DNA from 3 places in the Actinomadura formosensis genome. Region 3 is predicted to be linked to each of the others. Evidence: riboswitches for the same ligand, from Rfam matches in the RefSeq annotation. Region 3 holds a riboswitch; each other region holds the start of a gene.
The links. Region 3 has a riboswitch for cyclic di-AMP ahead of ACQP1N_RS14565 (CHAP domain-containing protein). Riboswitches for the same ligand answer to the same signal wherever they lie in the genome.
Positions count from the first base shown of each region.

Region 1: another riboswitch for cyclic di-AMP. It lies ahead of ACQP1N_RS12490 (CHAP domain-containing protein); the one in region 3 lies ahead of ACQP1N_RS14565 (CHAP domain-containing protein).
Region 2: another riboswitch for cyclic di-AMP. It lies ahead of ACQP1N_RS02685 (NlpC/P60 family protein); the one in region 3 lies ahead of ACQP1N_RS14565 (CHAP domain-containing protein).

Region 1 covers NZ_CP192011.1:2,636,366-2,643,962, reverse strand. The annotation lists gene ACQP1N_RS12500 (NYN domain-containing protein) at 1-845, shown strand, start outside; gene ACQP1N_RS12495 (NlpC/P60 family protein) at 1,119-2,081, shown strand; cyclic di-AMP (ydaO/yuaA leader) riboswitch at 2,582-2,776, shown strand; cyclic di-AMP (ydaO/yuaA leader) riboswitch at 2,904-3,075, shown strand; gene ACQP1N_RS12490 (CHAP domain-containing protein) at 3,085-3,897, shown strand; gene ACQP1N_RS12485 (hypothetical protein) at 3,937-5,277, shown strand; gene ACQP1N_RS12480 (M48 family metallopeptidase) at 5,274-6,695, shown strand; gene ACQP1N_RS12475 (Ig-like domain-containing protein) at 6,702-7,597, opposite strand, start outside.
Region 2 covers NZ_CP192011.1:564,532-572,128, forward strand. The annotation lists gene ACQP1N_RS02660 (complex I subunit 4 family protein) at 1-1,114, shown strand, start outside; gene ACQP1N_RS02665 (NADH-quinone oxidoreductase subunit N) at 1,111-2,499, shown strand; gene ACQP1N_RS02670 (SDR family oxidoreductase) at 2,539-3,258, opposite strand; gene ACQP1N_RS02675 (BlaI/MecI/CopY family transcriptional regulator) at 3,436-3,816, shown strand; gene ACQP1N_RS02680 (M56 family metallopeptidase) at 3,821-4,759, shown strand; cyclic di-AMP (ydaO/yuaA leader) riboswitch at 4,883-5,027, shown strand; gene ACQP1N_RS02685 (NlpC/P60 family protein) at 5,031-6,074, shown strand; gene ACQP1N_RS02690 (DUF6153 family protein) at 6,124-6,546, shown strand; gene ACQP1N_RS02695 (DUF305 domain-containing protein) at 6,618-6,911, shown strand; gene ACQP1N_RS02700 (DUF2218 domain-containing protein) at 6,984-7,597, opposite strand, start outside.
Region 3 covers NZ_CP192011.1:3,073,521-3,081,117, forward strand. The annotation lists gene ACQP1N_RS14560 (PP2C family protein-serine/threonine phosphatase) at 1-1,477, shown strand, start outside; cyclic di-AMP (ydaO/yuaA leader) riboswitch at 1,943-2,082, shown strand; gene ACQP1N_RS14565 (CHAP domain-containing protein) at 2,094-2,879, shown strand; gene ACQP1N_RS14570 (bifunctional glycosyltransferase/CDP-glycerol:glycerophosphate glycerophosphotransferase) at 3,099-5,993, shown strand; gene ACQP1N_RS14575 (glycosyltransferase) at 5,977-7,266, shown strand; gene ACQP1N_RS14580 (acyl-CoA dehydrogenase family protein) at 7,291-7,597, shown strand, end outside.

The sequences.
Region 1 (7,597 bases), 440 kb from region 3:
ACAAGCTGCGCGCCGAGCTGCGCGAGACCAAGGCCGAGGTGGCCGAGCTGCGCCACAAGCTGCACGACGCCCGCACCCGGTTCAGGGCGGCGGAGGAACGCGCGGACGCGGTCGCCGAGCAGGCCGCGCGGGAACTGGCCGCCGCCCGCGAGTCGACCGCCGCGTCCGAGAAGGAGCTGCGCAGGCTGCGCGCCCGCACCGCGCACGCGGAGGCGAACGCGGAGGCCGCCAGACGGGCGGCGCGCGAGGGGCGCAACGTTGACGACGTCCGGCTGCGGATGCTGCTCGACACGCTCGTGGACGCGGCGCAGGGCATCCGCCGGGAACTGGCGCTGCCCTCCACCATCGGCCGTCCCGCGGACGCGGCGGGCGGGCTGGAGCCGGACCGGCTCGCGCATCGGGCGCTGCCCGGCCGGGCGCTGTCCGACAGCGACCCGCAGCTGCTCGACCGGCTGCTGACCCTGCCGCAGGTGCATCTGGTGGTGGACGGCTACAACGTCACGAAGACCGGCTACGGGGAACTGCCGCTGGCGGATCAGCGCAACCGGCTGGTGTCCGGGCTCGGCGGGCTGGCGGCGCAGACCCGCGCCGAGGTGACGTGCGTGTTCGACGGCGCGGAGCTGGACACGCCGGTGGCGGTCGCGGCGCCGCGCGGCGTCCGGGTACGGTTCAGCGCCCCGGGCCAGACCGCGGACGAGCTGATCGGCGAGCTGGTGCGGGCCGAGCCGTCGGGCCGTCCCGTGGTGGTGGTGTCCTCGGACCGGGAGGTCGCCGACGCGGCCCGCCGCGCCGATGCCCGGCCCTGCCCGTCCACCCTGCTGCTGCGGCGGCTGGGCCGGTCATAGGAATCCCCGAGGCCGCCAAAGAAACCCTCGCCATCCGTGATCACGGCGTCACGAAAAGTAGATGACGCTTCTCGATATCAATCAAAGAGTGACGAATCGGTTGTGACGGTTGTCCCCCCTCGCTAGTGTCGTCCGCTGATGTCGTGGACGAGAAGGGCGAGACCCATCGTGGCCAAGGATCTCAACGGGGCACCAGCGCAGAAGCGTGACCGGAGAGGTGGCCCCGCGACCAGAGGCGCCTCCCGTCGTCTGGCGGCAGCCGCCTGCCTGACCGTGACCGCCTCCCTCATGGCGCCCCCGATGGTGGCGCACGCCGAGCCCAAGCCGACCAAGACGCAGGTCCAGAAGAAGCTGAACCAGCTCAATGAGCAGATGGACCAGAAGGTCGAGCAGTACAACCAGCTCAACGAGAAGCTCAAGGTCGCCAAGAAGAAGCTCGACAGCGCGTCGAAGGCGAGCAAGCAGGAGGAGAGCGCCTTCGAGGAGCAGCGCTCCAAGATCGCCCAGATGGCCGCCGCCGCGTACAAGAACGGCGACTCCGCGGACGTGACCGGCTTTGTGGGCAGCAACGACCCGCAGGCGATCCTCGACCAGGCGGCCGTCTTCTCGCACCTGTCGCACGAGCGCAGCTCCCAGCTCACCCAGTTCCTCGCGACCGCGCAGCGGCTCCGCCGCGAGCAGGCGCAGGCCAAGGCCGCCTACGACGACGTGAAGGCCAAGACCAAGGAGCTGAAGGACCAGAAGACCAAGCTCGACAAGGAAGTCGAGAAGCAGAAGAAGCTGCTGCGGCGGTTCGGTACCAGCACGCCCTCCGGCGGCGGCCACCGCGGCGGGTCCGGCGGTTCGGGCGGTTCGGGCGGCACCTACAACGGCCCGGCCAGCGGCCCGGCCCGCACGGCGCTCAACTTCGCCTACGCCCAGCTCGGCAAGCCGTACCAGTACGGCGCGGAGGGCCCGGGCTCCTACGACTGCTCCGGCCTGACCATGAAGTCGTGGGCGGCGGCGGGCGTCAGCATCACCCGCACCACGAACTCGCAGTGGGCCGCGACCAAGCGGGTGGCCAAGAGCGACCTGCAGCCGGGCGACCTGGTGTTCTTCAGCGGGCTCGGCCACGTCGGCCTCTACATCGGCGGCGGCAAGATGATCCACGCCCCGCACACCGGCGACGTCGTCAAGATCAGCGACATCACCTCGGGCTACTACCTGAGCAATTACTACGGCGCCGGGCGCCCCTGACGGCCCGCCCCACACCCCGCGGAGGGCGTGACGGAGCTCTCTTTTTCGCAACGGACCAGGCTTGACCTGGTCCGTTGTTAATTTTGTAGGGGTTTGCCTTCTGTTGGGGCTTTGGTACGTTGTCACCACTCACGGCGCCCTCCAGACGCCGTGGCCCCGCGGCGCCCGCCAGGCGCCCCGACCCCGCGCGGCGCGTTCGTCCGCCGCGTGACGGCGGCACGAGCCATGTGCCGCCACCCGGGCGGCACGACCCACGCGTCGCCCCCGCGGCACCGGACGGTGCCGCACAGCGGTCCCACCCGGACCGCACGGCCGACCTGGGCCACCGTGCGCACGCTCACGGCGTGCATGGCGCTGAGCGCGCAGCCACGGCGGTTCCCCCGGGTCAGGCATCCCGGACGCCCCCGGAACCGGGCCGGCGTCCGCACACAACATCAGGCGCCGCTCGTTCGCACGCGGGAGACAGGTCCCGCGCCGGGCCCCATCTCGCCCCCAGGATCGCAGCGGCAGCGCCGAATCCGCCGAAGCGCGGAACCGGGGACCCACATCGCCGGAGTCCGGGAGACCTCCCGGACGGGCATTCCGGCACCCGGGGTGAATCGGCGTGTCTCTCCCACCCCCGGTGAGAGCCGCCGTAGGGCCACTTCCACGCCCGAACCCGTCAGCTAACCCGGTAGGCGTCTGGAAGAGCGAAGGAGTGAGTTCCGCAGCGTTACCTGGGCGTGGCCGCCCATCGTGCGGCCACGCCCGGACCCTCCCTGCACTCCGCGGGCGCCTCCGCCCGCGCGAGCCCCCATCCGAAACCGGTGTGCCCGTCCCCTGGGCACGCCACCGCCGAGTCCGCGGACCGCCGTGCGCATGTGCACCGGACGCGGAGCCGGGGACCCATCGTGTCCTTTCCCTTTCGGGGTGAATCGGCCTGCCCGCAGGCCGTAGGGCGCCTTCCAGGCCCGAACCCGTCAGCTAACCCGGTAGGCGGCATGGAAGTCGAGGAGATCCCCCCTTGCCACGCGAGCATTGCAAGAAGGTCCCGGGCCGGCACCGCAAGCCGGGCCCCCTGTCCCTGACATGGCGGACGACCGGCGGCATAGTCGTCAGCGCCGCCGTCCTCGGTACCGCGGCGGCCACCGCGCAGGCGTCCGTCCTGCCGTTCGGCTCCGCCCCGGCGACGGCCGCGGCGGCCGGTGCCACCCCCATCAAGAAGACGGACACCAAGAAGGCGGACAAGGGCCCGGCCAAGAGCACGTCCAAGGCCGAGCCCCGGACGTCCCCCGCACAGAAAACCCAGGACCGCCCGAAGGCCGCCCCCCAGAAGACCGGGGATGCCCGGCCCACCGCCGACGACGCCATCAAGCTCGCCAAGTCCCAGGTCGGTGTGGAAGAGGACGGCGGCGGCGAGACCAAGTTCCAGAAGTGGTACATGGGCACCGCGCGCGCCGGGGAGACCGTCGCCCGCGACGGCGGCTCCATCAGCGAGTACGGCGACGCCCAGTGGTGCGACATGTTCATCTCCTGGATCGGCGAGCAGATCGGCTTCACCGACCAGATCGGCAGCGACGCCTGGACCGTCGCCCACGCCCGCTGGTTCCAGGAGCACGGCCGCTGGGGCACCGACCCGAGGCCGGGCGCGATCGTCTTCTACGCCTGGGACGGCAGCAAGGACGTCGAGGACATCCGGCACGTCGGCATGGTGGCCAAGAAGGTCGACGACAGCACGATCGAAGCCGTCGAGGGCAACACCGGCAACGCCGTCAGGATCAAGGAGCGCTCGGCCGACGACATCGTCGGCTACGGCTACCCCGACTACAAGCCGTGATGAGCCCCCGGACGACGCGGGCTGCATAGGATCACGCCCATGGAGGACGGTCCGGAGCACGGCGGTCCGGAGCACAGCGGTCCCGTGACGCGACGCAGGGCTCTCGCCCTGGGCGCGGGCGGGGCCGCCGTGCTGGCCGCGGGAGGCGCCGGCCTGCTCGGCTTCCGGTCCGGCGGCGGCGCGGCATCGCCTGCCCGCACCCCCAGGGCCGCCGCGCCGTTCAGCCTCGACGCCGCCCGCGCCACCCTCGCCAACCGCGCCCGCGCCGTGCGGGACGGCGACCGCGTCGCGTTCCTCGCCACAGTGGGCGACGCGCCCAAGGCGTTCCAGGACGTCCAGGCCCGCATATACGGCAACCTCCGCAAGCTCCCGCTGGAAGGCTGGCAGGAGCACATCTCCGGCACCCAGGCCATGGACGACGAGAGCGCGGTGGTCCGCCTGGAGGTGCGCTACAAACTGCGGGGCTTCGACAAGGGATACGTGAGCCGCACCCGCTACCTCACGCTCGCCCCCGGCTCCGGCACCTGGACGATCGTCGGCGATGGGACGGCCCACGGCTTCAAGGACGACGCCGACATCTGGGACGCCGGCCCCCTGACCGTGGTCAAGGGCCGCGCCAGCCTCGTCATAGGCGACACCACCGGCCTCGAAGGCATCGCCAAGCGGCTGGACGCCGCCGCGCCGGTCGTCACGGGCGTCGTCGGCAAGGGGTGGGCCCAGCGGGTCGTCGCGCTCGTCCCCGCCGGCACGGCCCTCGCCTCCGCTCTGGCCGGGCCCGGCCAGAGCCTCGGGCAGATCGCCGCGCTCGCCACCGTCGTGCCCCCCGCGCGAGTCGAGGCGGACGAGGGGAAACGGCCCCCCACACCTTCCGGAATGTCCCCGGCGCCGTCCACCGGCGGCCGGGGCGAGGACAGGGTCATCGTCTCCCCCGGCACCTTCGGCCGCCTCAACGGACTCGGCCGCGACGTCGTCCTGACGCACGAGCTGACCCACGTCGCCACCGGCGGCGCCCGCGACCGGCGCACCCCGCTGTGGCTCATCGAGGGCTTCGCCGACTATGTCGGCTACCGGCGGGTCAAGATCAGCGTCCGGTCGGCGGCGGGCGAGCTGCGCCGCGAGGTCACCGCCGGACGGCCGCCGGACGCCCTGCCCGCGGCGGCCGAGTTCGCCGGCGGCTCCCCGCGACTCTCCCAGGCATACCAGGAGGCATGGCTCGCCTGCCGGATGGTCGCCGACCGGTACGGTGAGCCGGCGCTCGTGCGGCTCTACCGGGCCGCCGGGCGCGTCCCGGAGGCCGCCGCGCTGCGCGACGTGCTGGGCCTCCCCCGGGACCGATTCACCACCCTGTGGCGCGACTATGTGAAGAAGGAGCTCGCATGAGCGAGGCGGAGGCGGACGAGGGCCGGGTGGACGGGAACGGGAACGGGAGCGAGGCCGTCGCCGGCGGGCCCGGCCGGACCGCCCGGGCGCGGCGTCCCCGGATCGCCGCCGCGGTCGCCGCCGCCGTGCTGTTCGCCTCGGTCGCGGCCGTCCTCGCCCTGACCACCCCGTGGAATCCGCTCCCCGGCCACGTCCCCGGCGGACGCGTCAAGGCCGATCCCGCGCTCGATTTCTCCCCCGCCGAGATCTCCCGCTCCGGGGCGTTCGACTCGGCCGTCAACCCGCCCGCCTACGCGGGGCTCCTCGCGGGCCTCGCGCTGATCCTCGTCCTCGGCCTGACCCCGCTCGGCGCCCGCTTCATCGGCCGGGTCACCGCCCGTACCCGCCGCCGCCCGCTCACAATCATCGTCGCGGCCATCGCGCTCACGACGCTGCTGCGTCTCGCCGGGCTCCCGTTCCGCATCTGGAGCGAGTCGGTGCTGCGCCGGTACGGGCTGTCCACGCAGGGCTGGCCCGCGTGGCTCGTCGACCAGTTGAAGTCCCTCGGCGTCACCTGGGTCGTCTCCACCGTCGCCCTGCTGCTCCTGTACGCCCTCATCCGCCGGTTCCCGCGCTACTGGTGGGCGGGCGCCGCCGCGGGCGGGTTCGTCCTCGTAGTACTCGTGTCGTTCATCTACCCGATCGCGGTCGAGCCGGTGTTCAACAGGTTCCACTCGCTGCCGCAGGGGCAGTTGCGCAGCGACCTGCTCGCGATGGCGAAGCGCGACGGTGTGCCCGTCGAGGACGTCCTCATCGCGGACGCCTCCCGCCGGACGACGTCGCTGAACGCCTACGTGTCCGGGTTCGGCTCCACCCGCCGCATCGTCCTGTACGACACGCTGCTGAAGTCACCGCGCCCGCAGATCGAGTCGATCGTCGGGCACGAGCTGGGCCACGCCAAGCGCGACGACGTCCTGTGGGGCACGCTGGTGGGCGCGCTGGGCATCGCCGGGGCGCTGTGCCTGCTGTACCCCCTGATGACCTCTCCGCGGCTTCTGCGGCGCGCGGGAGTCGATCCCGGCGGCGCCCCGCCGGGTGCGCCCGGCGGGCGCGGGACGCGCGGGGCGGCGGACCCGCGCTCCCTCGCCCTCCTGCTCGCGCTCGTGACCGCCGGGACGCAGCTCGCCGCGCCCGTCCAGAACCTCGTCAGCCGGCGCATCGAGGCCCGGGCGGACGCGCACGCCCTGAACCTCACCCGCGACCCGTTGACGTTCGTGTCGATGCAGCGCGCGCTGTCGGTGCGCAACATCTCCGATCTGAGCCCCGACGCCATGGAGTACCTGCTGTGGATGACCCACCCGTCGGGGCCCGACCGGATCGCCATGGCCCGTGACTGGGCCCGCATGAATCACACCGAGGTCCCGCCGCCGTTGCGGTGAGCCGCGTCAGTTCCCCTGGGTCCCCCGCTTGGCCGGGGCCTTCGGTCCGGCCCCCCTGCCCTGCTGGGCCGCCAGCGTCGCGGCGTCCGCGTGCGGCGCGGTCGTCACCGACCGCTTCAGCGCGCTGCCCTTCACCCAGTTCCGCCAGCCGAGCTGCCAGTAGCCCCAGCCGTTCTCCGGCTCCAGTTCCCGGTTGCTCCCCGTCACCTTCACCGGGTCGCCCCGGTAGCTGAGGTTGTAGAACCACTTGGCGTTGGACGGGCTGACGTTGATGCAGCCGTGGCTGACGTTCTCGCTGCCCTGGGACCCGACCGACCACGGCGCGCTGTGCACATACTCGCCGCTGTCGGAGATCCGCACGGCCTTGTACACGGTCAGGCTGTAGTAGCCCGCGCAACCGGCACCACAGCCCATCCAGTCCGACGTCATGACGGTGGGGTCCTCCTTGTCCATCGACAGATGGACCCCATTGGTGGTGGTGTACATGCGGCTGCCACCACGCCCCATGCTGGTCGGGATGGTGCGGGCCTTCTTGCCGTTGACCATCACGACCATCTTGTGGGTGTCCTCGCCCGCCGTGGAGATGTGCGAGTCACCGACCTTGAAGCCGACGGTGTAGTTCTTGCCGCCGTACACGTCCCCGCCCGTGCGCACCCCGGCGAGATGGGCCTCGAACTTCACCTTCGTGTGGGCGGGCCAGTAGTCCTTCGTCCGGAACACGACCTCCTGGTCACCGAACCAGTGCCAGGCGCCCTCGACCGTCTTGTCGGCCGTGACCTCCAGCGCCCGCTCGACCGCCGCCCGGTCCTTCACCGCCCGCGCGAAGTGCACGATGATCGGGATGCCGACGCCGACGGTCTCCCTGTTGTAGGGCGCCTCGATCGTCACGTTGTTCGTCTTCG
Region 2 (7,597 bases), 2.5 Mb from region 3:
GCTGCTGTTCTTCGTCTTCTTCGACCTGTCCATCGTCGGCATGTACTTCGTCATCGCGGGGTGGGGGCACGGCGACCGGACACGGTCGGCGCTGAAGTTCTTCCTGTACACCTTCCTGGGGTCGCTGGCCCTGCTGCTGGGCTTCATCGGCCTCTACCTCGGCGCCGAGCCGCACACCTTCGACATGGTCGAGCTGACCCGGACCCCGGCGCTGGCCGGGTCCCCGGGGCTCGCGGGGCTCGTCCTGCTGGCCATCGGCCTCGGGCTGGCCATCAAGACGCCGGCCGTGCCGTTCCACACCTGGCTGCCGCCCGCGCACACCGACGCGCCCGCCGCCGGGTCGGCGATCCTGGCCGGGATCCTGCTGAAGATGGGCACCTACGGCCTCATCCGCATCGCGATGCCGATGCTGCCGGACGCCTGGCGCCGGTACGCCTGGGCGATCATCATCCTGGGGCTGGTCAGCGTCCTTTACGGGGCGCTGGTCGCGTTCGCCCAAGAGGACCTCAAACGGCTGATCGCCTACACCTCGGTGAACCACATGGGATACATCGTCCTGGCGCTCGGCGCCGCCGGGGCCGCGGGCGAGCAGGCCGCCCGGCGGCTCGCGGTGACCGGCGCCGTCACCCAGATGGTGAGCCACGGGCTGATCACCGGTGCGCTCTTCCTGCTGTCCGGCGTGCTCTACGACAGGGCGCACGGCTACGACATGGGACGGTTCGGCGGCCTCGCCCGGGCCGCCCCGGTCTTCTCCGGGCTCGTCGCGCTCGGCGCGTTCGCCTCGCTCGGCCTGCCGGGTCTTTCCGGTTTCATCGCCGAGTTCCAGATCTTCACCGGGGTGATCGGCGGCGGTGGCCCCGGCCTGGTCGTGGCCGGCGCGCTGGCGATCCCCGGCATCCTGATCACGGCGGCGCTGTTCCTGCGTCTGCTGCACCGCGCCGTCCTGGGGCCGCCCGGGGAACTCACCTCCCAGGTCACCGACGTGCGGCGCAGCGAACTCGCCGCGGTGGCGCCGCTGCTCGCGCTGTCCGCGGCCATCGGGGTCGCGCCCCGGTTCCTGCTGGACGTCATCGAGCCGGTCTCGTCCGCCGTCGTCGCGCTGGTGGCGCGATGACGCGGGAGAACCCGGCGGATCTCCTGCCGGAACTGTGCGTGCTCGGCACCGCCGTCGCCGGGCTTCTCACCGGGTCGTTCCTGCCGCGGACCCGGCAGTGGATCGTCGCCGTCCTGTGCGGGACCGGCCTGGTGGCGGGGCTCGTGACCGCGGGACTCGCCGCTCGCCGGGCGGACCTGACGACGTTCGACGCGTTCATGCTCGACCCCCTCACCCACGTGACGCGGATCGTCGTGACGGCGGCGACCCTGCTGGTGATCGGCCTCGCGGCCGGACCGCTGCGCGGCCATCGCCGGGAAAGCGAGTTCCACACGCTGCTCATGCTGGCCGCCCTCGGCACGATCGTGCTCGGCGCCGCGTCCGATCTCCTCGTGCTGGTGGCCGCCTATCTGCTGGCCGGCATCCCCGGATACGTTCTGGCGGGCTTCGGGAAGGACGCGCCGGGCACCGAGGCGGCGCTCAAGTACTACCTGATGGGCGCCTTCCTGGGCATTCTCATGCTGGCCGGTGTCACGCTGCTGTTCGGGCTGGGCCGCGGCACGTCGTACGAAACGCTCGCCGCCGGGCTGGGAACGGCACCGGGCGGCGCGGTCGCGGTCGGGGTGGTGCTGCTGCTCGCCGGCCTGATGTTCAAAGCGGGCGCCGTGCCCGCGCACTTCTGGGTCCCGGACGTCACCGAGGGGGCGCCCCGGGTCGTCGCGGCGTTCGTCACCACCGTGCCGAAGATCGGAGCCTTCGCCGCCCTCTACCGTTTCGCGGTCCAGGCGCTGCCGCCCGGCAGGGACGACTGGCCGCTCCTCGTCGCGGTGATCGCCGCCGCGACGATGACGCTGGGCAACCTCGCGGCCTTCGCGCAGCGCAACGTCCGGCGGCTCCTCGCCTACTCCACCATCAGCCAGGCCGGATACCTGCTGGTCCCGATCGCGATGGCGGGACGGACCGACCTGGCCGAGCCGGCGCTGCTGTTCTATCTGGCCGGGTACGCCGTCACGAACCTCGGAGCCTTCGCCGTCGTCATCGCCGTCGGCCGAGACGACCTGCTCGCCTACACCGGGCTCGCCCGCCGCAGCCCGCTGCTCGCCGTGTCCCTGGTGGTCTGCCTGCTGGGTCTCGTCGGCACGCCGCCGACCGCGGTCTTCGTGGGCAAACTGCTGATATTCGGGGCCGCGCTGGACGGTCACTACACATGGCTCGCGGTGGCCGCCGCCGTCAACTCGGTCGCCAGTGTCTTCTACTACCTGCGCTGGATCGTCCCGATGATGCGGCGGCGGGACGGTGGAGGCGAGCGCCGTCCCGCTCCTTCGGCACGGTGGATCGCCTACGCGGCGGCGGGGGGTTCGCTCGTCCTCGGCATCGGAGCCGGCATTCCCCTCGCCATCGGCTGAACGGCGGGTGGCAGGACCCGGCGGCCGGGTGTGCGCCGGTCAGGTGGACGGGTTGACCGGTGGGGTGATGCCGGTGGCCGCGCCCCCGTCGACGACGAACTCGCTTCCGGTGGAGTAGGTGGCCCGGGTGATGATGAAGTGCACCATCTGGGCTACTTCTTCGGGTTCGCCGAAGCGGGGGATCGGCTGGCCGGCGGTGAGGGAGTCGTCCATGCCGGAGGTCATGGGCGTCCGGATGGGGCCGGGGTGGACGGAGCAGACGCGGACGCCGTCGGCGGCGAGTTCCAGGGCCGCGGTCTTGGTGAGGCCGCGCAGTCCCCATTTACTGGCGGTGTAGGCGCCGAGGTTGGCGTAGCCCATCAGGCCCGCGGTGGAGGAGATGTTGACGATGCAGCCGCCTCCCGCCCGGCGCAGGGACGGCAGCGCGGTGCGCATCCCCAGCCAGGCCCCGTAGAGGTTGATGTCGATCACGCGGCGGAACGAGTCCGCGGGCTGGTCGGCGATGCCGCCGAACTCGACGATGCCGGCATTGTTGACCAGCACCGACACCGGGCCGAAGAGCCGTTCGGCCTCGGCGAGAGCGGCCTGCCAGTGCGCGGAGTCCGTCACGTCCAGGTGCACGTACACCGCCCCGTCACCCAGCCGCTCGGCGAGCTCTTCCCCCTCGCCGTCCAGGATGTCGCCGATCACCACCCGGGCGCCGTCGGCCACCAGCGCACCGGCGATCGCGGCTCCGATGCCGCGTGCCGCGCCGGTCACGATCGCCGTCCTGCCGCGAAGATCCATCGTCGCCGCCAAAGCCGCCCCCGGTTGTCATCTTCTGTGTTCTCGCTGCTTCCGGACGACTTATGCCCAATCCGTCCGGTGCCATCGCAGTCCGGCCGAACCTTCGGCGCGATCCGGATCTCCGGCACAATGGCGTGAGGGGGTGACCGCGTGGCCGGACTGGCTGGATCGCTTGAGCGCTCCATCATGGACGTGCTCTGGGCGGCGCCCGGCCCGCTGCGGGTGCGCGAACTGCTGGCGAGGCTGAACGAGGACGCCGACAGGCCGCTGGCCTACAACACCGTGCAGACCGTGGCGGAACGCCTGGCGCAGAAGGGCCTGCTGCGGCGCACGCAGGACGGGCTCGCGTACCGCTACAGCCCCACGCGTGCGCGGGAGGACTACGCGGTCGACCTGATGCTGGACGCCCTCACCGACGCCCCCGACAGCGGCGCCATCCTGGCCAGATTCGCGGAAAGCGTCCCCCGGGAGGACGTCGGTCACCTGCTGGACGTGCTGCGCCGGCGGGCCGCCGAAGGCGACGAGGAATGATCGCGTGATCGTGCCGATGGCCGGCCTGCTCATGTCGGCGGTCGTGCTCGGGTGTCTCGCCGGGCCCGTCCTGGACCGCCTGCGGCGTCCCGCGCTCAGCCCGGCGACCGCCGCCGCCTGCTGGGTCGCGGCTCTGGTGGGCGCCGTGGTCGCCGGCGCGGGCCTCGTGGCGGTCGCGTTGCTCTCCCCGCCCGGACCGGGCCACGGCCTCCTCGGCCGGCTGCGTGATTGCCTGCCCCACCACGGGTATCCGGCGATCGCGTCGGCGACCGCCGCGAGCCTGATCCTGGTGACGGGCTGCGGTGCCGCGCTCGCGCGGAGCCTGCCGCGGCTCGGCCGGGCGGTGCGGCACCGCCGCCGGCACCGGGAGATGCTGCGCCTGGTCGCCCGGGAGCACCGGCGGCATCCGGACGTCCTGGTCCTCGACCATCCCGTCCCCGTGGCCTACTCCCTGCCCGCGCGGCGCCGCGCGATCGTGGTGAGCACGGGGGCGCAGGAGTCGCTCAGCGCCGCCGAGTTCGGCGCGGTGCTCGCGCACGAGCGGGCCCATCTGCGCCAGCGTCACCACGCGCTGCTGCTCATGCTCGACCTGGTCCACGCGCTGCTGCCGTGGCTGCCGACCGTCCGGCGCGCGAAGGCGCGGCTGCCGCTGCTGCTGGAGATGGCCGCCGACGACGCCGCGGCGCGCGCCTGCGGCAGGCGGGCACTGGTGGACGCCCTGTGCCGGCTCTCCGCGGCTCCGGGCGCGGCGGGCGCGCTGGGCGCGACCGGCGGCCCCGGGAGGAGCAGGCTGGCGGAGCGGGTGCGCAGGCTGGAGGCCGCCGAGCCGGTGGGGCCGCGCCGGGCCGTCCGGCTGGCGGCCGGCGCCTTCGCGACGACGGCGGTCGCGGCGCCGCTCCTCGTCGGGGCCGCGGCGATCGCCGAACTGGCCATGATCTGCTGAGCTCCGCGGGGCCGCCGGGACCCGGGTGAGAAACGTTCAATTCGGCTGGCCGAGTGGCGGAGGAGGCGGCTTTTCTCCTACCCTCCGTAGGAGGTCACGGTGCCGCGTCCCCGCCGGGGACGGCCGATGGCCGCGCCAAATCCCGCGGACCCCGTCCCGGGAACCGGGGACCCGATCTTCACCGGGGTGAGTCCGTCCCGCGCGGACGGTAGGGCGGCTCCGGCCCGAACCCGTCAGCTGACCCGGTAGGCGTTACAGGAGAGGACAGCGCATGCAGCGACGAGCTGCCGGCCCGCGAACGTCAGCCCGCCGCAGGATCATCGCCACCACGGCATGGACGGCCTCGATCATGATCTCCGTCGGGCTGGTGGCCCCCGCCCCGGCCGAGGCGAAGCCCAGGCCGACGCGCAAGGAGCTGACCGCCCAGCAGAAGAAGCTCGCCGACGAGGCCGAGAAGCTCAGCGAGCAGTACAACGGCCTGCGGGAACGCCTCAAGCAGGCGCAGCACGCCGCCATCGTCGCCAAGAGGACCTCCGAGCAGCAGAAGAGGACCCTGGACGAGGGGCGCTCGCGGATGGCGAAGATGGCCGCCGAGACCTACAAGAACGGCCCGGTCGACCCGACCGTCTCGTTCGCCTCGTCCGCCGACCCCCAGGCCGTGCTCGACCGGTCCGCCACCCTCAGCTACTTCGCCAAGCAGGACAACAGCCGCGTCACGCAACTGCTGCAGATGATGCAGGGCGCCGAACGCGCCCGCAAGGCGGCCGAGGCGCGTGCGAAGCAGGTGCGCGAGCTCACCGAGGAGGCGAAGAAGAAGCGCCGGGAACTACAGGTCAAGCTCAAGAAGGTCCAGCGCCAGCTCGGCACCTACGCCACTCCCGGCGCGAACCCCGGCTCGGCCCCGAACGTCGCCTCCGGAGGGGCCTCGGCCAAGGCGATGAGAGCCGTCCAGGCCGCCCTGAGCCAGCTCGGCGTCCCCTACTCCTGGGGCGGCGGCGACGCCTCCGGCCCGACGTACGGCACCGCGCAGGGCGCCAACATCAGGGGCTTCGACTGCTCCGGCCTGACGCTGTACGCCTACGCCCAGGTCGGCATCACCCTCGGCCACTACACCGGCAGCCAGTACAACGCCGGCACCCACGTGAGCATGAGCCAGCTCAAGCCCGGCGACCTGGTCTTCTTCCACAGCGACCTGCACCACATGGGCATGTACATCGGCAACGGCAAGATGGTCCACGCCCCGCAGACCGGCGACGTCGTCAAGATCGCCCCCATGGCCGGACGCCCGTTCGCCGGCGGAGTCCGCGTCGCCTGACCATGCGCCTCCTGCCTCCCACCGTGCGGACACCACCGCGGAGCGGCGAGTGGGACGGCTGAGGACGCCGCCTGCGCGGTGGGGGCGCGGCCGCGCCCCCACCCCGCTGTTCGGCCTGGTCCTGTTCTTCGGCGTCCTCGCGATGCACGGCTTCCAGGCATCGCCGGACCCGGCCGACATGACCGGCGTCCCGATGACGTCCATGAGCGCTGCCCGGCCGATGCCGGAGGCGTCCGCGCATCACCACTCCGGCGGTGGGCGGCAACCCGCCGATCACCAGCGGGATCATCCGGGCGGACAGGTCTGCCTGGCGATGCTGACGGCGCTCTCGCTCTTCGGGGCCGTCATCGCCCTGTACCGGCGGAGGGCGCCGGCCACGGTGGCGCGGCTGCTCGCCATGGGGCGGCTTCTGGTCGCCGGCAGGCCGCCGCCCAGGCCGGCCCTGCACGAACTGAGCGTGTTGAGGCTGTGACGGGCCCGCCGGCGCCTCGGCGCCGGCGACCGGTCAGTCCACAGAACCCGACACGAAAGGCTTCAACCATCATGAAGCGCGTACTTGCGCTCGTCGCCGTTCCGGCCCTGGCGATCGCCCTGGCGGCCTGCGGCGACGGCATGATGAGCGAGAAGGAGATGAAGGAACTGGAGGACGCCGACGGGCGGGCCTTCGACAAGGCGTTCCTGGAGATGATGATCGAGCATCACGAGGGGGCCGTGGCGATGGGCAGGACCGAGCAGGCGTCCGGCCAGTCTCCGGAGGCCAAGCAGATGGCCGACGGCATCATCTCCTCGCAGTCCGCCGAGATCGCGAAGATGCGGGACATGCTGAAGAAGATGTAGGGCGTCCGAAGCGGGCGGGGCAGGCCCCCGCCCGCTTCTGCTCGTGTCGGCCACCGGCCGATGAGGGGCGGCCTAACCGGGCCGGTGGCCTCCCGCCCGGAGGTGGCGGAGAGCGCCCCGATGAGGGATGTGCGTGCGGCGGAGGACGCGGCGGCCGAGCGTGACCAGGAGGATCTTCGCCGCGACCATGAGCACGACGATCTCGATCGTCAGGCCGGTCCAGTGCCATCCGGCCAAGAACGCCCCGCCCAGTCCGAGGTGGACGGCGACGGCCGCGGCGATGAGCGGCGTGAGCACGATGACGGAGCGGCGGCCGCGGCGGGGCGGGAGCCCCGAGCCGGGCGGCGGTTTCGCGGGTGCGAGGTCACCACCCGGCGCCGCGGGCGGCGGCCAGGTGACGGATATCCGCCGGCGGCGGCCGAACCGTTCGAGATCTTTGGTGACGATGTCCTGGATCTGCTGAAGGGCGTCTTCGTCGGCGGCCTCCACGCGCACGGTGAGGGTGTCGTCGGTCGCGTCCAGGATGGCCCGGCCCCACGGGTCGAAGGTGACGACGCCGTGGGTGCCGGAATGTTCGGCCTGGACGCGCAGGTCGCCGCGGGCGAGGGCGGTGGTGGCGGCGTGGGCGTGGGGCCGGTGACCGCCCCCGCCCATCTCGCCCATGGCGGCGGCGTGCCGGCACATTT
Region 3 (7,597 bases):
GCTCGACTCGTGTGCCCACCTGGTGCCGGTCCGGGACCCCGACGGGGATGTGACGGACTTCCTTTTCGCGGAGCTCAACGGCGTCGCGCGGGACATGTTCGGGCGCGGCAGGGATGAGCTGACCGGTCTCCGGTTGCTGCGCACGGACCCGGGCGCCGTGCTCAGCGGCCTGTTCGACGAGTACGTCGAGGTGCTGGAGACCGGGACGCGGCTGGAGCGGGACTCGTTCCCCTACTCCACCGCGCAGCGCGGCCTGTCCCGTGCGTCCCGGATGAGCGCGCGGTGCGTCCCGGTGCCGACCGGCGTGTGCGTCACCTGGCGCTACCACTTCGCCGAGGACCGGGTCGCACGCCGGCTGGAGCGGGTCGAGCGGCTCGCGCTGATCGGCTTCGGCGAGTGGGACCTCGCGACCGGCGAGGCGGACTGGACGCCGCAGATGCTGGCCAACTACGGCCTTTCCTCCGACGAGGTGCCGCCGATGCCGCACGACCTGCCGAAGGTCGTGGCGGAGGACGATCTTCCGCTCGTGGAGGAGGCCGTCCAGACGATGTTCTCGCGGCGGGAGCCGGTGGAGGCCGAGCACCGCGTGATCGGCAAGGACGGGACGCCGCGGCACCTGTGGGTGTTCGCCGAGCCGGTGCTGGGCGACTCCGGGCTGCCGATCTCGATCAACATCGTCTCGCAGGACATCACCCGCCGGCGCGGCGTGGAGCGGGCGCTCGCCGAGACCCGGCGGCAGATGCTGAGGCAGCAGGCGCGGACGGCGCAGGAGCGGAAGGTGGCGGTGACGCTGCGCCGCGCGATCCTGCCGGACGAGGACCAGGTGGAGCAGTTGCCCGGCCTCTCCATGGCGGTCCGCAGCCTGGCGGCGGAGAGCACCGCCCGCATCGGCGGGGACTGGTTCGCGACCCGGGTGCTGCCGGACGGGCGGGCGATGTTCGCCATCGGGGACGCGGCCGGGCACGGGCTGCCGGCGGCGGCCGCGATGGCGCGGACCCGGAACGGGCTGCTGGGCCTCGCCTGCACGGGCGAGCCGGCGGGACGGCTGGTCGGCTGGCTGAACGAGCTGGTCGGGAACATGGACCCGCCCGCGACGGGGACCGCGATCGTCGCGCATTTCAACCCGTCCCGCCGGCTGCTGGAGTGGACGTGCGCGGGGCATCCGCCGCCGATCCTGGTCCGGGACGGGCGGGCGGTGCCGCTGGACGCCGTCCGGGACCCGATGCTCGGTGCGATGCCGGGCTGGCGCTACACGACGATCACCACGGATCTGCACCCCGGGGACCTGCTGTTCCTGTACACCGACGGCCTGGTCGAGCGCCGGGACGCGGACATGGACGAGCGCACCGAACGCCTCACCGGGATCCTGCGGGACTGCTCGGAACGCCCCGAACGCGTGCTGGACGAGGTGCTGGCGCGCATGGAGCACGACCGGGCTGCGGATGACACCACGCTCTTCGCCCTGCGCGTGGAGTGACGAAGCACACTCGGACCTGCGAAGATCACCCAGTGTGATGTAGACCTCACTTGGGCGGGTGCTGATGGTGGGCGTGTGACGGACGATCACTTTCCGGCCGCTGCTTTCCTGGTTTCTTTACCTTTTTCTGATCTTGCGGTAAGCCTTGCCTGCAAAGGGTTGAGGGCCGGTCAGAGAAAGATCGGGAAGGCCCGGCGGGCCGGCGGTGTTGGGTGTTCCTTGGAACGGCTTTGAGCAGGCAAGATCGAGCTTTGTGCCGGGTTTGCTTTTCTTGAGAAGGTTGGTACCTTCTATTCGAATCACGCAACGCACCCCATGCGTTGCCGCCGGCCGTTCGCCATACGGCCGAGGATCGCGGAGCGGTATTCGCACGCGATGCGCGCCAGACGATGCGCGCCACCTCACCGAGATCAGTCGCTGAGATAAATCCGAATAGAGCACCGCGTCCGCGGTGCGAGGCCGAGTCCGTTCCGGTCGCCACGACCGGCACGGAGCCGGGGACCCAATGTTCCAGGGGTGAATCGGCGCGTCCGAGAGCCGCGCCGTAGGGCTGCTTCCATGCCCGAATCCGTCAGCTAACCCGGCAGGCGTCATGGAAGACAAGGAGATTCCCTGCATGACCGGTCGTTTCAATCGACTTTCCCTGAGCGCCTTCACCCCCGAGGACAAGGCCGTCGGCGTCGCCGTCAGCACCGTCCTCGCCGGAGCCGTCGGGCTCGCGGTCCTGAACCCCCTCGCCGGTGGCCGCGCCGCGGCCGAGACCCCGGCGCAGGCCGCCGCGGCCACGGCCGCGGCTCCGGCCCCGGCCCAGGCGGCGGCGGTCGCCGAGAAGGGCACCGCGTCGAAGGATTCCACCTCCTCCATCGCCGACGAGGCACGCAAGGCGGGGTACAAGGTGCCGCCGCGCGCGGTCAAGCCCGCCGAGGTGCTGAAGCTGGCGAAGAAGCAGGTCGGCGTCAAGGAGGGCAAGCGCGGCCAGACCAAGTACCACGACTGGTACGTCTCGACCTCGCACGCCAAGGCCACCGCCAAGCGCGACGGCGGCTTCTCCACCAAGGCGTACAACGGCGCCCAGTGGTGCGACATGTTCGTCTCGTGGCTCGGCGCCCAGACAGGCGTGAAGAACATGGGCTGGGACGCCTACACCGTCCAGCACGCCTCCTGGTTCAAGAAGACCGACCGCTGGGGTCACAAGGCCAAGCCGGGCTCCATCGTGTTCTTCGACTGGAAGAAGGGCTCCAAGGGCCGCATCGGCGACATCGACCACGTCGGCATCGTCGTCAAGGACAACGGCAACGGCACCATCAGCACCATTGAGGGCAACACCGAGAACGCGGTGAACAAGAAGGTCCGCGCCAAGTCCACGGTCGTCGGCTACGGCTACCCCGACTACGCGTCCTGACCCGTCCTCCCCTCCAGCGGGCGCCCGGTTCCGGCCGGGCGCCTTCTGGCGTCCCCCGGTGACGGTCCCCAGGTCTGCGGCGAAGTCGGGTAATGGGAAGCATTGACAGCCTTTGATCCTCATTGGACCTCGATAAGGCGTTCCTGGATAGGAATCACTGGCGACCGTCCGACCGGCGCCTGGGGGCCGTCCCCAGAGGAAGGGTGAAGGGGGACGCCCATGCGGCTGCGCCCGGATGTCAGTGTGGTGGTTATCGCCTACAACGACGCCCGGCGGCTTCCGCGGGCGGTCGCCTCGTCGCTGGCGCAGTCGCTGGGCGGCGTCGAGACGGTCATCGTCGACGACGCGAGCACCGACGGCACCGGGGAGATCGCCGACCGGCTCGCCGCCGCGCATCCGGGACGGGTCCGCGCCGTGCGCCTGCCGTCCAACTCGGGCGGCTGCGGACGTCCCCGCAACGCCGGGATCGAGGCGTCGGCCGGCCGGTACCTGATGTTCCTCGACAGCGACGACCTGCTGGACCGGCACGCCTGCCTCAACCTGCTCGCCGCCGCCGAGGACACCGGCGCCGACCTGGTGTCCGGGCGGTGCGACCGGATCTTCCTGGACGTGCCCGAGGGCGCGAAGGGACGTGTCCGCCCCTGGTATTCCTGGCTCTACCGGCGCAGCGCCGTGTACGGGTCGCTGAGCGAGAACCCCCGTCTCCTCTACGACACCCTCTCGACCAACAAGGCGTACCGGCGGGGCTTCCTGGACGAGCACGGGCTCCGGTTCGTCGAACGGCTGCACTACGAGGACCTGCTGTTCACCGCGGAGGCGTACCTGGCGGCCGAACGGACCGCGCTGATCCCGCCCCGCGTCTACAACTGGTTCGTTCAGGAGCGGACGCCGACACCGTCGATCTCGAACCGGCGCGCCGAACCGGCCAACTTCGCCGACCGGCTGGAGATCCACCGGCGCATCGACATGATGTTCGCGCTGCGCGGCGCCCACGACCTGCGGCGCGCCAAGGACGTCAAGTTCATCAACCATGACCTGGGGCTCTACCTGCGGGAGCTGCGCGACCGCGATCCGGGCCGCCGGGAGCGTTTCCTCGACCTGGCGGCCGCGTACCTGGCGGAGCTGGACCCGTGCGCGTTCGAGCTGGCGCGCCCGCTGCCCGCGATCGCCGCGTACCTGATCCGCGAGGGCGACCACGAGGGGGCGCTCGCCGCCGCCGGGTACCGGCCGGACGAGCGGCCCGAACTGCGGGCCCGGCTGGTGGAGCGGGACGGGCGGGTGTTCTGGGGCGCGGGCCGTCCGCGCGGGAGGCTCGGCCGCCGGATCCTGGACGTGACGGGCCTCGGGTTCCATGTCCGCCCGCTGAGGGAACTGCGTCCGGCCAACACGGTGACGCGGCTGGAGATGCGCGGCGACCGCGTCCTCATGGCCGGGCACGTGCTGAACCCGCTGGATCGGATCCCCCCGGACGCGGAACTGGCCGGGACGCTGGAGTTCCGCGACCGGCGCCGCCGGTCCCGCCGGGCGCGGGCTCGCGCCACCGTCCGGCACGAGGGCGACCGGCTGGCCTGGCGGTCGCAGTTCGCCCCGGCCGAGCGGATCAGGCCGGTCGGATTCGTCGATCCGGTCTGGGACGTGCGGCTCCGCATCCGGGTCGACGGTGAGGACGTGGTCACCCGCCCCGGCGAAGGGCACGGGTCACCGCCGCTGAGCGGGGTCGCGCTGCCCGTCCGGCCCCGGCTGACCAGGCTCGCCGCCGACCGGCTCCGCTCGTACGTCACCGAGGGCGGGCATCTGGCGTTCGCGCTGGAGGCGGCGGGCCCGTGGGGGCGGCTCGCGGGGGCCGCCGCGCGGTGCGCCGCCCGCTCCCCGGCCGGGCGGCTCGCCCGGCGTGGCGCGCGCTCGCTGGGGGAGGCCGTCCGGGGGAGGCTGACCGCCCGCGAGACCAAGATCGCCGTGTTCAACCGGGTGCTGAGCCGGCTGCCCGTCCGGCCCGGCCTGGTCGTCTTCGAAAGCCACCTCGGCCGCGACTATTCGGATAATCCGAAGTACATCTACCGGGAGTTGCGCCGGACGGGCCGTCCCGTGACGGCGGTCTGGTCGTACGCGTCGTCACCGGAGGGGTTCCCGGGCGACGCGACGCTGGTCCGGCGCGGCTCGTGGGCGTACTTCCTGGCGCTGGCGCGGGCGCAGTTCTGGATCGACAACCAGGGCTATCCGGATGGTCTTCGCAAACGCCCGGAGACCACCTATGTCCAGACCTGGCACGGGTCGGCGTTCAAGCTGATGGGCCTCGACCAGCCGCGCCTCAAGAGCGGCCCCGCCGCCGACAGGGCGCGGCTGCGGCGGATGGCGGAGCGCTACGACTGCTTCCTGGTGCGCTCCCGGCACGACGCCGAGACGCTGTGCCGCGGGCTCGGCGTCCGCGCCGAGCTGCTCCCCTCCGGCTACCCGCGCAACGATCCGCTGGTCAACGGGGTGGACGGCGACCCGGAGCCGGCCGCCGAGGCCGCCGCCCTGCGGGCGTCGCTCGGCCTTGCCGACGGGCGCCGCGCCGTCCTGTACGCGCCGACGTTCGCCACCGGGCCGGGGGGACGCCCGGTCGGGCTGCTGGACCCGCCCGTCGACCCGGAGAGGTTCGCGCGTGAGCTGGGCGAGCGGTACGTCCTGCTCGTCCGGCCGCACTACCTGTGCCGGGCCAACGTCCCGCCGGGCGCCCGCGCGGTCATGCGGGACGTCGGCGCGGTGCCCGACGTCACCCCGCTGCTGCTGCTCGCGGACGCGCTGATCACCGACCACTCCTCCCTCATGTTCGACTTCGCGCTGCTGGACCGGCCGATCGTCCTGCACCTCCCGGACGGCCGTGATCTCACCACCGGCTACTTCGACCTGGAGCGGCACGGCCCCGGGCCGATCACCCGCACCGAGGACGAGCTCGTCGCCGCGCTCGCCGGGCTGGACGCGGCCGAGGCCGTCCACGCCGCCCGGCGCCGCGCGTTCGCGGCGCGGTTCGGCGAGCACGACCGGGGCACCGCCGCCCGCACGGTGGTGGACCGCCACTTCCCAGCCGCACGGCCGAGCCACAGGGGGAAACGCAATGGCCGCACCGCGTGAGGTCTTCATCGTGTGCAACAACGCCGACGAGATGGGCGGGCTCCAGCGCTGGGCGCACCACATGGCGCGGCTGCTGGCCGGCCGCGGCGACCGGGTGACCCTCGTCGGGATCACCCGGGGCCCGGAGCCGTACCACCACGGCCGCGACGGGTCCTACGCCGTCGAGGTGCTGCACCGGGAGTGGCGTGCGCCGGCGATGGCGTGGCGGCCGGCGAAGCCGCTGGAGCACCTGAACGCGGTGGCGCGCGGACGCGAGCTGTGGCGGTCGGCGGCCCAGCGGCGCGGGGCGGCCCGGCTGTCGGAGCTGTTCGCCGCCGCCGGGCCCGGGGCGGTGGTGATCGTGGCGCAGGTGTGGGCGATGGAGTGGGTACGGCTGGCCGACACCTCCGGGCTGCGCGTCGTGGCGATGAGCCACGAGTCGTACAAGGCGACCCGCATGTCCTCGCGGTACCGGCGGGTCAGGGAGCACTATGCGGACGCCGACCGGATGCTGGTGCTGACCGCCGAGGATGCCGACGCCTGGGCCAGGGACGGCATGACCAACGTCGACCACATCCCGAACGCCCTGCACGTCACGCCGACCGTCCATCCCACGCTGGATCTTCCCGTCGTCGCCTGTGTCGGGCGCCTCTCCCAGGAGAAGGGCATGGACCTGATGCTGGAGGTGTGGGAACGGGTCTCGGCGGCTCACCCGGGCTGGCGGCTGCACGTCTACGGCGGCGGCCCGGACGAGGAGGAACTGCGCGCGCAGGCGGCAGGAATATCCGGTTCGGTGGAGTTCCGGGGCGTGGTCGCCGATGTGGAGGAGGCGCTCGTCGAGGCGTCGATCTTCGCGCTGCCGTCGCGGGCGGAGGGCTTCCCGATGTCGGTGCTGGAGGCGATGGCCTACGGGCTGCCCACGGTCGCGTTCGACTGCGCGCCGGGTGTCCGGGTGCTGATCGAGGACGGCCGGGACGGCGTGCTGGTGCCGCCCGGCGACACGGCCGCGTTCGCGGCGGCGCTGGAACGCCTCATCGTGGACCGGGACCTGCGCCGCGCCCTCGGTGCCGCGGCCCGCGCGTCGGTGCTGCGGTTCCATCCGGACGCCGTCCTCGCCCGCTGGGACCGGCTGTTCGACCTGTTCCACCGCGGCCTGGACCACCGGGACCTGCACCACCGCGATCTGCACCACCGGGGCCCGCCGCCGGCCGTGCCGGAGCGTCCGGCCGCGCCGGCTCTGGAGCCGAGGGCGGGACGGGAGGCCGAACCCGCCCTGGGGGGTGATTCTTTCTAACAACTGTTTGGTAGAGTGCGCGGCGTGAACCAGAACGAGTCGCCGGAGGACCGCGCCTTCCGCGCCGAGGTCCGCGACTGGCTGCGGGCGAACCTGTCGGGCGAGTTCGCGCACGCCCGCGGGCTCGGCGGGCCCGGCCGCGAGCACGAGGCGTTCGAGGAGCGGCTGGCCTGGGAGCGGCACATGGCCGCCGCCGGCTGGACGTGCGTCGGCTGGCCGCGGGAGTACGGCGGACGCGGCGCCACCGTCGAGCAGCAGGTCATCTTCCACGAGGAGTACGCGCTCGCCGACGGCCCCGCCCGGGTCAACCACATCGGCGAGAACCTGCTCG